Regions from separate parts of the Virgibacillus byunsanensis genome, predicted to be linked through region 3. Evidence: riboswitches for the same ligand, from Rfam matches in the RefSeq annotation. Region 3 holds a riboswitch; each other region holds the start of a gene.
What was found. Region 3 has a riboswitch for cyclic di-GMP ahead of motA (flagellar motor stator protein MotA). Riboswitches for the same ligand answer to the same signal wherever they lie in the genome.
Positions count from the first base shown of each region.

Region 1: it holds a riboswitch for cyclic di-GMP, as region 3 does, so the genes downstream of both, ACFQ3N_RS02750 (M14 family zinc carboxypeptidase) here and motA (flagellar motor stator protein MotA) in region 3, are expected to answer to the same signal.
Region 2: it holds a riboswitch for cyclic di-GMP, as region 3 does, so the genes downstream of both, ACFQ3N_RS16370 (anti-repressor SinI family protein) here and motA (flagellar motor stator protein MotA) in region 3, are expected to answer to the same signal.

Region 1 covers NZ_JBHTKJ010000007.1:220,901-226,568, forward strand. The annotation lists gene ACFQ3N_RS02740 (M20/M25/M40 family metallo-hydrolase) at 1-1,214, shown strand, start outside; gene ACFQ3N_RS02745 (DMT family transporter) at 1,962-2,873, shown strand; cyclic di-GMP riboswitch class I at 2,949-3,033, shown strand; gene ACFQ3N_RS02750 (M14 family zinc carboxypeptidase) at 3,493-4,815, shown strand; gene ACFQ3N_RS02755 (hemerythrin domain-containing protein) at 4,983-5,432, opposite strand; gene ACFQ3N_RS02760 (DUF6612 family protein) at 5,453-5,668, opposite strand, start outside.
Region 2 covers NZ_JBHTKJ010000052.1:13,874-19,541, reverse strand. The annotation lists gene ACFQ3N_RS16385 (anti sigma factor C-terminal domain-containing protein) at 1-89, opposite strand, end outside; gene ACFQ3N_RS16380 (RNA polymerase sigma factor) at 79-615, opposite strand; gene ACFQ3N_RS16375 (helix-turn-helix domain-containing protein) at 1,936-2,265, opposite strand; gene ACFQ3N_RS16370 (anti-repressor SinI family protein) at 2,350-2,478, opposite strand; cyclic di-GMP riboswitch class I at 2,503-2,587, opposite strand; gene ACFQ3N_RS16365 (LPXTG cell wall anchor domain-containing protein) at 2,713-3,372, opposite strand; gene sipW (signal peptidase I SipW) at 3,413-3,991, opposite strand; gene tapA (amyloid fiber anchoring/assembly protein TapA) at 3,978-4,724, opposite strand; gene ACFQ3N_RS16350 (TasA family protein) at 4,817-5,365, opposite strand; gene ACFQ3N_RS16345 (TasA family protein) at 5,450-5,668, opposite strand, start outside.
Region 3 covers NZ_JBHTKJ010000003.1:26,011-31,678, reverse strand. The annotation lists gene ACFQ3N_RS01290 (nucleotidyltransferase family protein) at 1-133, shown strand, start outside; gene ACFQ3N_RS01285 (acylneuraminate cytidylyltransferase family protein) at 133-825, shown strand; gene ACFQ3N_RS01280 (LTA synthase family protein) at 1,040-2,977, shown strand; cyclic di-GMP riboswitch class I at 3,316-3,400, shown strand; gene motA (flagellar motor stator protein MotA) at 3,566-4,366, shown strand; gene motB (flagellar motor protein MotB) at 4,344-5,123, shown strand; gene ACFQ3N_RS01265 (hypothetical protein) at 5,149-5,409, shown strand; gene ACFQ3N_RS01260 (hypothetical protein) at 5,437-5,622, shown strand.

The sequences.
Region 1 (5,668 bases), on a different contig from region 3:
CATATCAAAAATTAATGGATAACCAATTCATTCAAGAGACATTAGCGTTTATCGAATCAGATCATCAACATACCGTGGACGAGCAAGTGGCACTTACTGAAATTTCAGCACCACCTTTTAAAGAAGAAACGCGTGCTAACAATTTTAAAGATCGATTAGAAAGTTTAGGTCTATCTGATGTTCGTATGGATCAAGAAGGAAATGTATATGGTATGAAATATGGAACAGGAAAAGGACCGAAAATTTTCATATCGGCGCATCTTGACACCGTATTCCCAGAAGGAACGGAGGTGACCGTAACAGAAAAGGATGGAATTTTATACGCTCCAGGAATTAGTGATGATACAAGAGGCTTGGCGGAACTACTTGCTGTGATCAGAGCGGTGAATCATGCTAATTTACCAACAGTTGGTGATATTATTTTTGGGGGAACCGTTGGTGAAGAAGGTGCGGGAGACTTACGTGGGGTAAAGGCGTTTTTTAATGAGCATAAAGATATAGATGGCTTTATTTCCATCGATGGTCCCGGTGCCAATAGTATTGTGTACTTAGGTACTGGAAGTTATCGTTATACGGTCACGTCCAAAGGGGATGGTGGTCATAGCTTTGGTGACTTTGGGATTCCAAGTGCAACCCATGCGCTAGGAAGAGCAATTGCTACTATTTCAGATTTACAAACAAAAGCGGATCCGAAAACAACGTTTACTGTTGGGGAAGTATGGGGTGGAACCTCTGTCAATGCGATTGCTCAAGAAGCAGGAATGACAGTCGATTTGAGGTCCAATGATCAAGAGGAATTAGACAAAATGGAAGAACAATTTTTACAAATGATTGATAAAGCGGTTGAGGCAGAAAATGTAAGATGGGACAGTAATAAGATCAAGGCAGAACTTAATAAGTTCGGAAATCGTCCACCAGCAAGTCAATCAAAAGACGCACCAATTGTACAAGCTGCATATGGGGCCATTGAAGAAATTGTTGGACAGCCATCGTTAACAGGTGCAGTCAGTACAGATGCGAACTACCCAATGAGTTTAGGAATTCCATCAATAACAATCGGGCTAGGTGGTAAAGCAGGATCCGCGCATACCCTACAGGAGTGGTATGATCCGACTAGTGCTTATGTAGGAGTGCAGAAGGATTTCTTAACTTTAGTTGGATTAGTGGGAGTGGAAGGTATTACCGAACCTTTATTGGGGAAGCGTAGGACATAAACGATTGCCTAAAGTATAAAAAATGAGAGTCGGAAACGACGGGAAAGATACGATCATTATTGCGACTCAGACTATAATAAGCAGAAATGTTAATCCAATGGAGTTAGGTGTAATTAGGAGGATATCGCTATACTGTTATAGCGGACGAAGTTAAAATTGAAGGGACTATTAGATCACTAACACGTTCGACTAAACAGAATATAAAAAATAGTTTTTTATGAAATAGTAATAGGGACATGTAAAGCTATGCAAGTCGAAGTAGAAATTAACTATTATGACGGTTATCCTCCTAACTGTAAATGCATCTGAAATTTCAGAATTAGCATGGAGCACAATCGCGGGTCTTTACGGTCAGGAATCTGTACCGAATGTCCAGCCGAGCTTAGATGGAGAGGATTTTGGTCGGTTTTTGAAAAAATAGGTTGGGTAGTTCCACTGGTAACAGTCAAAGACCTCTTCACGATCCATGTTTTGAATTAAATGAAGATTTTCTAGAAGTTGGATTGAATGTCATGATAGGTTCTACCATACCGTATTTAGGGAAGCCTAGTACTTAACATCTCTGTTGCTTATTCTAATTGCAATCCATTCATTGGATCATGAACTTGATGACCAATGGAACAGTACTAGTTTATTCTTTACTAGTAAATAAGTATGATAGGGTGTATTCAAACGTATGTTAGTGACACACACCTAACATTAATGTAAAGTAAGAAGAAGCAACTCAGAAACTAGGTGAATCGTTTTATGGTTAAAATTTATATTCTTATATTATTGGTCATGTTATTGTGGGGGTTAAATTTATCGGCGCTGAAGGTGCTTGTTGATGCAATTGACCCAATGTTGTTGACCTCTTTTCGAATTATGACTGCAGGGATTGCTGTTTTGGTGATTTGTTCTGTGATGGGGATTCTTCGGTTACCACTCAAGCATGAATGGCTCGTTATTTTTTACATATCTATTTTTAATGTGGTTTTACACCATTCGCTTATAGCTGTTGGGCTAGAGATGACAACAGGTATAAATGGCGGATTAATATTAGGATTGATGCCGCTCGTTACAGTGATGATGGCTGTGATCATTTTGCGTCAGCGTGTCTCGTTGTTAAGAGTATCTGGTTTTATATTGGGTTTTATCGGCGTGGCCGTGACGACTTTGACCGGTGCTGATGGATTGGCGGCTATTTCCTTAGGTGACCTCGTCGTATTTTTAGGTGTCATTGCACAAGGGTTTAGTTTTGTATTGATTAGTAAACTAAAACCGACATTTGACCCACGGTTGGCTACTGGTTATATGCTTGTAATTGGTTCGGTGTTTATCTTTTTATTTAGCCAGGCTTTTGGAGCGGGAATTCAGGAGATTACTTATTTGTTTGACTGGAAGTTGGGATCAGTCTTTTTATTCAGTGCCATTTTAGCATCAGCCTTTGGCCATATGACGTATAATTACGCCATTAAAAAAGTAGGGCCAGCAGAATCAGCCATATTTATTAATCTAAATACGCTTTTTTCGATTATTGGAGCATCTATATTCTTAAATGAAATCATTACTTTGAATCATGTAATTGGATTTATATTGATTTTGAGTGGTGTGTTTATTGGTACTGGTGCTGTGGAGTATATGTTGGGGAAGAGGAAGGAGCGGGAAGTAAAAAGGTAAATATTACAAAAACAGGACTATTGAACCATTTGAAAACTAGTGTATTTGAAGGATAATACACGTAACAACATAAATCGTACGAAATGGCAAAATCGCTGAAAGGTGATGACGCAAAACTACAGGGGCTAACGTCAAACGACTATGCTTGCCAGGTGTCGAACACGATCTCCGTCGATTTATGGGATTCGAAGGGGGAATATGTTTGAGAAAAATTTTCTATCGTAGTAAATATTGTTGGCATCAATTTAAGGTGAGGGAGCTTTCAACTGTGATTTCCGATTGCCTAGATGAGAGGTTCAAACATAAACTAGAAAAGAAAATTAATTATCATGAACAAGCATCCTTGAATTACATAGTGAAACACTAAAAAGTGCCCAAGAGGCGCTTTTTTATTTTGGAAAAATTATCCGACAGAATCAGTGGCAAGTTTAGGAATACTAAGGTAGGAATTCTTAAACTTTCTCATAATATTAGATATAATAGTCTCTTCTACCTGTTCCAACGAGCATACTAGGATAACATTACCATTTATTACAAAATTAAAATAATTCTAATTAATCATGAAGTTGTGATTCTAGTACTCTATAATGAAACTATTAACTAAATGGGAGGAATGTATATGAAGAAGTTTATGAAGTTAGCAATTCCAATAACCTTTGCAGCGACAATGGTCTTATCATCAAGTGTTTTCGCGGATCCACAGTCTAACCCTAATGGTCCTTACATTGAAAATGAACAGAACATCTCGCTTTCCAGCTATATGAGTAATGAAGATTTGTACGAAAAACTTCAAAAGCTAGAAAGCCAATCTAATGGAAAGATGCAGCTTGATATAGCAGGATATTCGAATCAATCCCCAGATGGATATAGTACTGAGGATGATATAGGTGAACCACTCCATGTTGTGAAATTCGGGGATAATGATCCAAACAAAAAGCGAGTACTCATAACTACTCAAATCCATGGAAATGAACAAATTGGAACGGAAGCTGCTTTGGATATTATTCAAAAACTTTCATCAAATGGTAAAGAAGTAAATGAGATTCTGGAAAATGTATCGATTTGGATTATGCCACGTATTAATCCAGAAGGTGCTGATAACGAATATGAGGGAAGCTGGTATCCAATTAGGTATACCCATCAAACCTGGGATCCTGAAGCAATAGATTTGCCAGTCGATACAAGTGCACCTTGGTATTATAACGAAGATGGTAGTGAACGTGCCCAAAATAATAATGGTCGTATCGTTTATGGAATTCCAGGATATGATCAAAATAGGGATTATAACCCTAACTTGGGCTTGAACATTGAAGATCAGGACAAGTCCGAAGTGGCTGACTTCCTAAATAATCGTAGTACAAATAATAGTAGATACGGTGGTTTATATGTAACAGCTGAGGCTAGAACAGTAACGTCTGTATTTGAAGAATTCCAGCCTGATGTTTTTGTAGATGTCCATCACCGTGGATTTAATACTGTATCAGATGAGGATAATCGTTCTGTACCTGTCCAGCTTGCTGCCGTTGTAGCAACTCAAGATTATGAGGATCCTTTCACTGGTAAGACGTATGAGGTAGATGAGGACGTCTTAAAGCTTGGAAAACAAGTAAACGCACTTTCCTACCTTTCTCTACAAAACGGTGAATCCCATTTTGGGGCAATTCAAAAGTATCCTGACGTTAATCTACCAGGAACTGCATTGGGAGCATTTGCATTAAATGATGCTGCTATTATGTTAATTGAAATAAAAGGCCAAAGCCAAACGTTGGGTCAAAAACAAAATGGTATGCTTAAAGAAACGGTTAAGAAGCCACTTTATGAGGTGTTTAAAGGGCTAGCGGATGGAACAATTAATGATGTTGATCCACAAATCTATGATGACATTCCTGAATCTACTAATAGGATTAGTGATCCGACAACTAGGGATGATGATGCATTTTAAAGAAGTTTGATTTGACTCGAAATGTTTATTTTTAAAGAAGTATTTGAAATGAAAGTAGCCACCCCATGTATATTATGGAGGTGGTTACTTTTTATTTTGGGCAGGAAAATGAAGGTTAAATTTTCATTCAACACCGATTCCTACAGATTTTGTAAATGACCTAGAACTTAATGCAAATATGGGGCAAGCTCATGCAACTTTTCTTCTGGAAGTGCTTTTTCGATCATGGGAAAAATTACACGTTCTTCTTTTCGAATATGTGACTCTAGTAACGTGCCCAATTCATGCATGGCATCCAGGTTTTCATCGTTGTTGAGAAGCTTCTCTATTTGGGAACGAATCTTTACATGTTCTAATAGCATTTCTATTATTTCTGGTTGGTTAACATTTGCGTACTGGGCATAGGCGGGTAACAGAATTTCCTCTTCTTCCCGGAAATGGTTTTGGCCATTCGGAATCCAAAACTCTTTAGCCTCTTTCATTATTTCTTCCATTGTTAAACGACTTTCTTCTGTACCAGCACGCTTTAGCTTAAGTGCCAAATGCAAACCAATCATATGGTGGCGTGATAAAGGTTTCAGTGATTCGTGTCGCTTGATGCCTTTTCGCATAGTCATTGGAATTACTCCTTTTTCCACTATTCTCCTATTGGCGATGCTTTTTCCATCATTTCTTCCGGTACATCAATTTCATTGTAGGCATTGAAGTCCGAAAGTGTATAAGTTCCTTTACTGTATTGTTCAATTGATCCTAATTCACCTGTCGTGTTTGCTTCGTATTCATACGTGTATTGTGTCATAAAAAACGTTTCTTTATTGATTTTAATTTCGTAGGTACCACTACTAATTTCCAT
Region 2 (5,668 bases), on a different contig from region 3:
GTACGCCAAACTAACTTTTTCGCACTTTTTTTATCCACTTGTTCTTCATTTTTTTCATCCCACTCTGTTAGAACGTCATCATTCTTCATACTCATAACCACCTTTTTTCTGTTGATCATAATATCGAAATTTCTCACGAGCACGGTGCAGTGTTACCTTTACCTGGCTTTCTGTTAGATTCATAGCAGTAGTTAATTCTTTATATGTAAACCCTTGAATTTCCCGCAAATAGATGATAGTCCTCATTCGTTCGGGAAGTTGCTTCATTACTGCTTCAAGCTCCTGTTGCCGCGTTTTTTTCTCGAATTGTAGTTCAGGATTACCTAAGTTACTGATCGATTCATGTTTTATTTGGATCTGTTCGATCATCTGCTGTTCCGATTTGGATTTCCTTGTCCAGTCAATAAATAGATTACGAGCCACCTTAAAAAGCCATGCTCTCGCCTGAATCATATCTTTGACCTGCAATGAAACCATCGCACGGTAAAACGTCTCCTGTAAAAGCTCCTCTGCTATTTGTTCATTCCTGCTCATTTGAAGCAAATATCGATAAAGTGGAAGCTGATACTGCTCAAACAACTTCGAAAATATGTACTTTTTAGAAACAGCTTCCACCTCCCTTTATATATATAGAAACGAAACAACACATTAATTGTTACAATAAATTTTAATTTTTAAGGCTGTTTTCTCAAAGATAGTTTTTTTGCCACAATAGATGTAAACTGCGACGTAACTTGATGTGACGGTTAACCTACCGCTACGGAAATACACTTCGCTTTCACCCATCCGGGTACAAGTGCGACATCTGCTTCGTTTCACTGCGCAGTGTCTTCTACCCGTGGGAGGCTGATGAGCCTCCTCGAGCTAACGCTCTGCGGGTCTCAACTAGGCCTCTGCTCCCACATAAGGAAAGCTACATAGCTAGACATCGCACGCAGAAAATCGGTTTGTATTTTCAAGGAGTCTACGTGTATTTCCTCCGCTGTTATTTCTGTTACTGTCGTGGGATTGTATTAGTATTAATAGAACCCCTTACCAGTCAGGGTGAGCGGAGGGCGGTGACTCCTGCGGGAACAGCACGTGTCTGAAGACACCGAAGCGGTGGTTTTCCGCATCGGAGGCTGAAGCCGTGCCCGCGGAAAGCATCCGCCCGTAGCGATCCCAGACGGCGACAATAGCACTCGTTCTTAGAAATAAGCCTAAAGTTACGTCGCAGGTTACATCAACTATGATGTTTAAAGAGTAGCTAAATTTATGAAATGATCTTGTGCTGGAGCTGGACGCTGCTTACACAGTCAATAAATTATCTACAGACTCCAGGTTTAATAAAGTACAAAGAAAACAGTGTATTCCACGCAGATGACAATAGAAAACCATCCAATCTTTAAACATGCGCAAGTGGACAAGAATGAAGGAAATACATATTATAATATTATACATTCCATATTAAGATGTTTGCTAAGATTGTAAACTGATCGAAGTTAGAATATATTAAACTAAAAAGGAGTTGAATATTATGGCAGATAAAGAGCAGGAGAAGAAAGAGCAAGAACGATTCACACAAACATTTGAACAGATTAACATAACTCATAACCCAAATGCTGATAAATCCGATAATAGAGAAGAATAATTTAAAGCATTATGAAAGAAAAAACAATTAATTAACAATGATTAATTCATTAGGAATGAAGCCTAGGATACAATTTACATTAAAAGCATCGGGGCATTTAACGTCCATATTACCATTCGTAAAACTAATACTTAGCTTTCTGTTAGATTCATAACAGTAGTTATTTCTGGTTATGCAAACATCTTCTGTAAATAGATAATCGCCCTTTTTCGTTCGGTGCCCTCCCTTTATGTATCGGTAAAGGTTACATTAAATTAGAAAAACAAAAAAACCGCTAGCATTTAGCTTAACGGTCTAGATCATGCTTAGTTATCTTGTTTACTACGCCATTTATTGAATTCGAGATATTCTTTAAACTGTTCCTTTGTTACCCCTGAATTCATTGCTTCTTGTACAATTTTCAACCACTCATTATCTAGTTCTTCAATTTCCATCAATTTATCTTCTCGAATCAGTTCGTTTACGGAAACATTTAGTACTTTACTAATTTTTTCGATAAACTGGATCGATGGATTGGTTTGAAGATTTCGTTCAATAGAACTTAGATATGATTTTGCTACACCAGCTTTTTCTGCCAATTCAGAGATTGACATCTTTTTATCTTGTCGTAATTGTTTTATTTTTTCACCGATCAAGTCCACACACCCTCTCTATTTAATGCGAATTATATCACAAAATGGTGTGTGGTTCTATATAGAGCACATAAAAAACCTAAAAATTTATTCACTTTTCTCTGTACCTGTTAAAAATAGGTGGACTTCCTCTACACTTAATCCTATTGTCTTCGCTTCTTTTACCAATTTAATCCACTCGTAATCAAGCCCAACATGATATACCGTTTTCTCCATACTTTCTCGTCCCCCATTTAGTTTCCAGGAAATCCAGCCATCATTGCTATGAAGCTTTAGACCTGTGACTTTGCGCCCCTACTTTTCAATAGGTATGCCTTTTTCTAAGAAAATATGATTATTTCATAAGACTATTATACTGGAAAATAAGCAAATTTTGGATGTCTTGTTTTGTCATTTCGCAACTAGTTTTGTAAAAATTCAAACATTTCATTATAAACTTTCTCTTTCTTGTTAAACTTGCTGTCTATCTAAAGTTTTAGTTTTCCTTTGTTTGATGGTGATTAGTGCCATACTGATTGCAAAAAGAATAAAACCTATTAATAGGAAATTAAATGTATTAGTTGCCGTATTTGGAAGTACTGCTCCATCTTTATTACTACCAACCATTCCGTCGTCACTTAGTTCATCATTAGATGATGCTTCCTCTATTTCCTCTGATCCCTTTGCATTGAAAGAAAAGTTAAATGTTGCATCTAAGCCTTGAAACGCATTTCCTAAGTGATCTGGAAATCGAACTGTAAGACTTAGCTCTTCTTCACTCGATGGAGCTAACTTCCTAGCTGGGATTTTTTCATATTCCGCAAGTTTTCCGTTATATAGCTCCTTGTTGTCATCACTAACTTCTAACATTAATTCATTGAACAATTTCTCTGATCCGCTATTCTCTATAGATATATGATACTCAAATTCCATTTCACCATTATTTTGTACATCAACAGTTCTTGGTGCCCAGTCTCCTGGTTTCATGTTATCTACATGAAATAAAACCTCTTCAGATAAAGTGTTAATTGATATTTTTTGTTTTTCTTCAGCAGTTACTGTCAAACTTGGCACAAATAAAGTAAATAAAACACTACTTACCATTATAAAAACAATTATTATCTTTCTCATAAGCATCTTCCTCAAAATAAGACTTAGATTTTCAAACGAGTTATTTAGCTTCGGCTATCTCTTTTGTATTCTTATTCTCTAGACCCCTAAGCGTACCCCACATCGTAATTACCGAATACCCAAATATCAACATACCAGGTAAAATTAATAATATGGCATTCCCTTGTGGTGACTGAGCAAAGTTGTTCAAATAACCAATATAAGGAATTGTAAAACCGCTATATACCGCTACTACATTTTCAGCTAACACAGGACTTGAGTCCACAGCATTGTTGTTGTCACCTTTTGTTGTATAAAGAACCCCATTATCAGTCGTAGTTGACTCTGTAATTCGGTGAGTAATTAATCTATTTTCTGTTTCCAGGAAGGTAATGACATCACCTTTTTGAAAGTTTACCCTCTCATCCCCTGAAACAGTGTTTACAGCAATAATGGATCCTGTTTGAATTCCCGGCTCCATCGAACCCGATAAAACTGTTTTCAGTTGATAGCCAAAAATTTCAGGTTCTTCTCCAGATAGTTTCGTAAAGACCACCATTAACGCCACACTTACAAGTAAAATCATAAGCACAGTTGTTATAAGACGGTTAGCCCATTTTAGGATTTTATCCCACCTCATCTTCATCACCGTCCTGTTCACTAGTTGGACCAGTGTACTCGTCTGTTTCACTTTCGTTTTCTTCCTGGTTAGTTGATTGATTCTCATCTACCTTTTCTGATGCATCTACTTCTTCATCAGTGGGTTCTACTGCTATTTCATTTGTAGATTCATTGGGTTGTTGTTCATCATTATTTTGGTGGCCTTTAGGGCAATTAACTTTGACCTTTTCACTCCACACTTTTTCCTCACCTGAATGCTCATTCGTTTGATAAGCCGAAAATCTATAAAACCCGTGATTATTTGCTTCAAAAGATAGTTTAGCTGTTTCTCCTATTTTCAATACATTAATAATTCCATCTCGATCTGACAGTTTCTCCATTTCTCCATCTTCTGGATTGCCTACTTTTGAATAATACACTTCATATTTACTATCACTTTGCATATCACCTTCACCAATATTTTTAATCTCTGTCTCTATTGTTTTAGGTCCAGGCTCACATGCATGATAATGATTCTGATTTCCCTTAAATGTAAATTCCAACCAGCTTCCATCCCTTTGCTCATGATCTGAACCCCAGGTACCTGCATAAATCTTGGAACTCGTATCTTCTGTGTCTGTGAAATAAGCAGTAGTATCAGAAGTTAAGAGTGCGATAGAAAAAAACATTAAATACCCTATCATTAAAAATTTACCTACTAGTGACATTTGATGAACTCTCGTTCTATGAGTTCTTATACGCTTTCTCCTCATACTAATCTCCACCTTTTTAAAGAGGACTGTTTTCATTCGGTTTAAATGGCAGGAAGGAGAATAATCCTCACTTCCTACTTTTTTCTAAACAATTACTCAACTGTTTGGCTTGCAACAAATTTCCAATCTAATTCCATTTTATTTCCTTGATATTGGTTCTGATCGTCATCACTCTCTATAAACGCAAACACAACATCAATATTTGCTATCTCGTCCACTTCAAAATTTTTAATGATATCAAAATCTTCCAAGTCATCTAGTGTTGTTTCTGTTATCAACTCTTCATCGTTTACTTTCAGTGACTTAATCACGATTTGACTTGCAAAATCACTATCTTCTATGACTTTTCCATCTTTACGTACTGTATGTTCAGAAAATAGTTTTACATCTTTTATATCAAGTGACCCATCATTCGTTAAGGTAAATGAACGTTTAAACGTACTCCCCGGCTTCTTATTAAAAAACTCGAATATAACTCCGTCATCCTCTATGTCACTTATGCCTAAGTCCAATGTTCCTGCTTGAATTTTATTAGTTGTATCTACTTCCGCACTAAAATAAGCAAATGTGCCTCCACTAATTAACCCAACTCCTAGTACTCCTGTAACAAAACTCATCATTATCTTGTTTTTAATATTCATTGGATACCCTTCCTTCGTTTAATTTTTTGAAAGTGAGAAAGATATTTACTTAAATCTACTTTCTAACTAGTTTTGAGATACAGACTATCTTCTTTCCCCATTTGTTTGATGTCCTTCGAAAGTCCATTCCAGTTTTACTGAATCACCTTGAAATTGATTTTGATCCTTATTATTTTCTACAAATTCAAACTGAACGAAAAATTCAACTGAATCGCCTGCTTTGAGTCCGCTAATCCCTTCCATATCATTAATTACTGAATCAAGAGTCATAGATTGAAGTTCATTAAGAGTAGTTTGAAAAAC
Region 3 (5,668 bases):
GCCTGATCTATTCAAAAAAATGATAGACATAAAACAATCAATATCAGCATTTCCACTACGAGAGTACTGGATGGATATAGGTGAAATTGATGATTATCAAAGAGCCAATGGTGATTTTAGTGAGGTGTTTTAATGATTCAGGACAAATCCGTATTAGCGATTATTCCTGCAAGAGGTGGTTCAAAAGGGGTGCCACGCAAGAATATAAAAGATTTAGCTGGTAAGCCTTTAATTGCTTGGACAATTGAGGAAGCGAAGAAATCAAAATATATCGATCGCCTTGTTCTTTCATCTGAAGATCAAGAGATTATTAGTGTAGCAGAACATTATGGCTGTGAGGTACCATTTAAAAGACCACAAGAGATGGCATTAGATGAAACACCAGGATTAGATCCGGTTCTTCATGCTATAGATAATTTACCGAATTATGATTATGTTGTGCTATTACAACCAACCTCGCCTTTAAGAAATGTTCATGATATTGACCAAGCAATTAAAAAATGTGAACTAAATAGTGGTATTGCTGTAGTTTCTGTCACAGAGTCTAGTAAGAATCCTTTTTGGACGTATAAACTTGATAGTAAGGAAATCATGATACCTTTAATGGATATTAATGGGATCCCAGCCCGTAGACAAGATGCACCAAAATCATTTGTATTAAATGGAGCAGTATATGTGACAAAAACGGATACTCTTAAAGAAGAAAATTCTTTTTTACAAAAAGAGATTATTGCTTATGTAATGCCGAGTGAAAGATCTTTAGATATTGATAGTGAGTTGGATTTTAAGATTTGTGAGATTATGATTAGAGAGGAAATGTTGTAATAATTAATCGTTTTGTCGTATAGAAGAAACCGGCTATTGTGTCGGTTTCTTTATTTTATTTTAGTATTAGTTTTTAACGTATACTTTACAATCTCCAAACATGCCATTCAGAGTCAAACTTTTAAAAAATAAAATAGCACCCTTTGACATCCCACCCAAAACTAACTATAATGAAAGCTTGCGCATCTAAGATAAAAACATGAGGTGAAGAAAAGTGAAGAAATTTTTATCAACGAAGATGGGATTCTTCGCGGTGGCTTTCGTTCTTTTTTGGATAAAAACGTATGTGATATATAAAGCTGAATTTAGCTTAGGTGTTAATAATGGGATGCAGGAGTTTCTATTGTTCGTTAATCCTATTAGTTCGGGTTTGATTTTCCTTGGACTGGCATTATTTGCTAAGGGGAAGAGAGCGGGAATATGGATTATTATAATAGATTCGATTTTAACTTTTTTGATGTATGCTAATGTTGTTTTTTACCGATTTAACAGTGACTTTATTACGATTCCGACACTGATGCAAACTAGTAATTTTGGTAGTGTTGGTGGTAGTATTGCAGATTTAACAAAAGTTCATGATCTGTTGTATACGCTTGATATACTGTTATTGCTTGTCTTATTTATTAAGCTGCGATCCAATTGGTCTATGGAAAGAATGCAATTGCGTAAACCGTTAGTTATTTTATGTACAGGTGTTATTGCATTTACGATTAATCTTGGGCTTGCTGAAGCGGATCGTCCACAGTTGTTAGAGCGTACTTTTGACCGTAATTATGTGGTGAAATATCTGGGAACTTATAACTTTATTATTTATGACGCGATTCAAAGTGCCCAGTCGTCGACACAACGTGTATTAGCAGATAGTGATGATATTACAGTAGTTGAGAACTATACGAAAAATAAATTTGCCGAGCCAAATGAAGAATATTTTGGTAAAGGAAAAGGAAAAAATGTGATTAAGATCCACCTGGAATCATTCCAGTCTTTCTTAATTGATTATGAATTACATGGAGAGGAAGTAACTCCGTTTATTAATTCGCTTGTGAATGATAAAAGTAAGGACTTTACGTATTTTGATAACTTTTTCCATCAGACAGAACAAGGGAAAACGGCTGATGCCGAGTTGACAACAGATACGTCTCTGTATGGCTTGCCTCAAGGGGCTGCATTTGTAACGAATGGAGATAATACTTTTCAGGCGTTACCTGCTATTTTGAACCAGCAGCAGGGTCATACTAGTGCTGTATTCCATGGTGATGATAAATCGTTCTGGAATCGGGATGAGGTTTATAAATATATGGGTATTGATGAGTTCTATGACTCTAGTTATTATGATATGAGCTATGGAAATGTTATCAATTATGGCTTGAAAGATAAGCCGTTTTTTGAAGAATCCATGCCAATTCTAGAAGATATGGAAGAACCATTTTACGCGCATATGATGACTTTGACACATCACCATCCTTATTTGATTGATGAAGAGGATGCGACAATAGAACCTGCCGGAACGGGTGATGGTTCTGTAGACCGTTATTTCCAAACGGCCCGTTATTTGGATGAGTCTCTGGAGCAATTCTTTAAGGACTTAAAGGAATCAGGCTTATATGAGGACTCGATCATTATGATATATGGGGACCATTATGGTATTTCGGATAACCATAACCGGGCCATGAGTGAGATTATTGGCGAGGAGATTACGCCTAAGAAAAACGCTGATTTACAGCGTGTTCCATTTATAATTCGTGTTCCTGGTATGGAAGGTCAAGGTACTAATCATGAGTATTCTAGCTTAATCGATGTCATGCCAACGATGCTGCATTTAATGGGTATTGATGCACAGGATTATATCCAGTTCGGTACAGATATGTTTTCTGAAGACCATAAAGGTTTCGTCCCTTTCCGTAGTGGTGAGTTTATGACAGAGGATTACAGTTACGTTAACGATACGTTTTATGATAGTGAAACAGATGAAGAAATAGAAGAACCAACAGAAGAGATGAAGAAACAGAAAGAACAAGTGATGCATGAGCTTGAACTTTCAGACCAAGTGTTACTTGGAGACCTTCTACGTTTCTATACACCTAATGAAGAATGGGAGCCTGTTGATCCTAAGCAATATTTCTACGGTAAAGAGAAAAACGAAAATAACTAATATCTTAAAAGTGCTGACATGAATGTGTCAGTACTTTTTTTGGTAGTAAAGAAAGTATCTACAGAAACGGCGACGTCCAGTGCAAGCACCCAGACACTCAGGACATAGCAGTTCGACTCACACTACGCGATCTGCATATGCTTGTCGTGTCTTCAAGGCATTTGCACTTTTGTTGGCAGGTAAGAAAGTATAAAACTTCCTTATCTGCATAAGTGCAACTAGGCCATTCGCTATAAAGGCTTGGCGAATGCCAAGTTTTCTAATGAGGAATTTGTACTCACTTGTTAAACTTTTTGCCCTTTCTTGTCGATATAAAGGAATGAAACTTAACTAAATAGGAAAGAAAAAGGCAAACTATTTGAAAGAATAGGACGCAAAGCTTAGGGTCTAAGGTTATATAACTATGATCGCCTAGTTACCAGTTTAAGATTTTTGTATGTGTCTTTTAATGGCAGTTCCAAAAAGGGAATTGTCTTTTTTAGTAGATTAGGAAAGTATAAAACTTTCTTATCTACATAAGTGCAACTAAGGCTTTCACCATTAAGGCTTGGTGATAAGGCAAATTTTCTAGTAAAAGGGGGCTAATAGATGGATAAAACATCGATAATTGGGGTCTTAGTAGGGTTTATTGCAATTGGTTTAGGTATGGTATTGAAAGGTGTCGGGTTTGGGGCTTTACTAAATCCTGCAGCTATTCTAATTATTTTTTTAGGAACTGCTGCATCTGTTTGTATTGCTTTTCCTATGAGCACACTTAAAAATGTACCTGCACTGTTCAAGATAATTTTTAAGGAAGATAAAAGCAATAATATTAAGGATATTATTACAATGTTTACAAAATGGGCGGACATAACTAGGAGAGAGGGGATATTGGCGCTTGAAAGTGAAATGGATGATGTAACGGATACGTATTTAACTTCAGGGGTTCAGTTGGTCGTAGATGGACAATCGTCAGATTTTATTCAAGACGTAATGCTAGAAAAAATTGATGCAATGGAAGAAAGGCACTATAAAGGCATTTCTATTTTTACGCAGGCTGGTACATATGCTCCCACGTTAGGTGTTTTAGGGGCAGTTATTGGATTAATTGCCGCACTTGGTAATATGAGTGATTTAGATAAGTTAGGAAGTGCTATATCTGCTGCTTTTATTGCGACTTTATTTGGGATTTTTACTGGTTATGTTTTATGGCATCCATTTGCAAATAAATTAAAAGAGAAATCGAAACAAGAGGTATTATTGAAACAGATTATGTTAGAAGGACTTCTTTCGATAACGAATGGTGATTCTCCACAAGTCATTAAGGATAAATTAGGTTCTTATTTACCTTCAAAAGAGTTGGAAATGATGGTTGAGGAGGAAGTTGATGAGAAAAAAGAAACAGCGTAAAGATTCTCATATTGATGAAACCTGGTTATTGCCTTATTCAGACATGCTAACCCTTTTAGTGGCATTATTCATTATTTTATTTGCAATGAGTGAGATAGACACACAAAAGTATAAAGAACTTACCAGGGTATTTAATAATGAATTTTCAGGTGGAGACGGGATCTTAGAAGAAGGCTTGAACCCTGTTGAATCACCTGATGATGTTATTGTGGAGTTAGAGGAAGGGGAAAATGAAGAAGACGAAGAAATAACTGATGGTGAAAAAGAACTTATCAAATTAGAAGATCTCCAATCACAAATAAATGATTATATTTCAGAAAATAATTTGTCCGAAGTATTAGGAACAAAATTAACGGGTGAGGGATTATTTATTACGATTATGAATGACATTTCCTTTGATTCGGGAAGTGCAATCGTTAAACAAGAAGGGATTCAGATTGCAAAAGAAATATCTAATTTTCTTTATACAGATCCTGCAAACGAAATTGTGATAAGTGGTCACACGGATGATGTTCCGATACGTAACGATGAATTTTCATCAAACTGGGAATTAAGTGTTATGCGGGCAGTTAACTTTATGAGTCTCATTCTTGACAATGACGATCTCGATCCTAGAGATTTTGGTGCTAAAGGTTTTGGAGAATATAATCCTGTTGTACCTAACAATAACGAGGAAAATAGAGCAATAAATCGACGAGTAGAAGTTCTGGTACTACCTAACTATGATATAAAACCAAGTGATGAGAATAGGGAGTAACGGATTTATAAGGAGAGTGTTTTTTATGTCTGTGACCTTACAAGAGAGAAGCAAGTACATAAAAGATATACTGAATGGTACATTTACATCTTTAAAGACGGTAGTACCAATTAATCATAATGTCTCTAAGCCAAAACTATTGGAAAACCATTTAGCTATTCCGTTTGGTGTACTTATTCGTATTACTGGTGATATAAAGGGAAAATTGATATTGGCTGGAAATTCAACTATGTTTGCCTCCATTGGGGAAACCATGTTTGGTATGACATTAAAAGGAGAGCAGTAATCATCTTTTAGTGGTGAACTAACAAACATGGTTGCAGGTGGTTTATCTATCAATGTTGCCAAAAATGATAGTAATATAGTTATTACTTCTCCAACTATCATAGAGGATAATACGATGTTATTGACGTATGAAAAAGCGCTCCATGTCGCCGTGGAATTGGAAAAAGTTGGTGAAATGGAAATTTACTTCATTTTAGCAGATAGGAAAGGATAAAACTTTCCTACTGCATAAGTGCAACTAAGGCTTTCACCACAAGGTT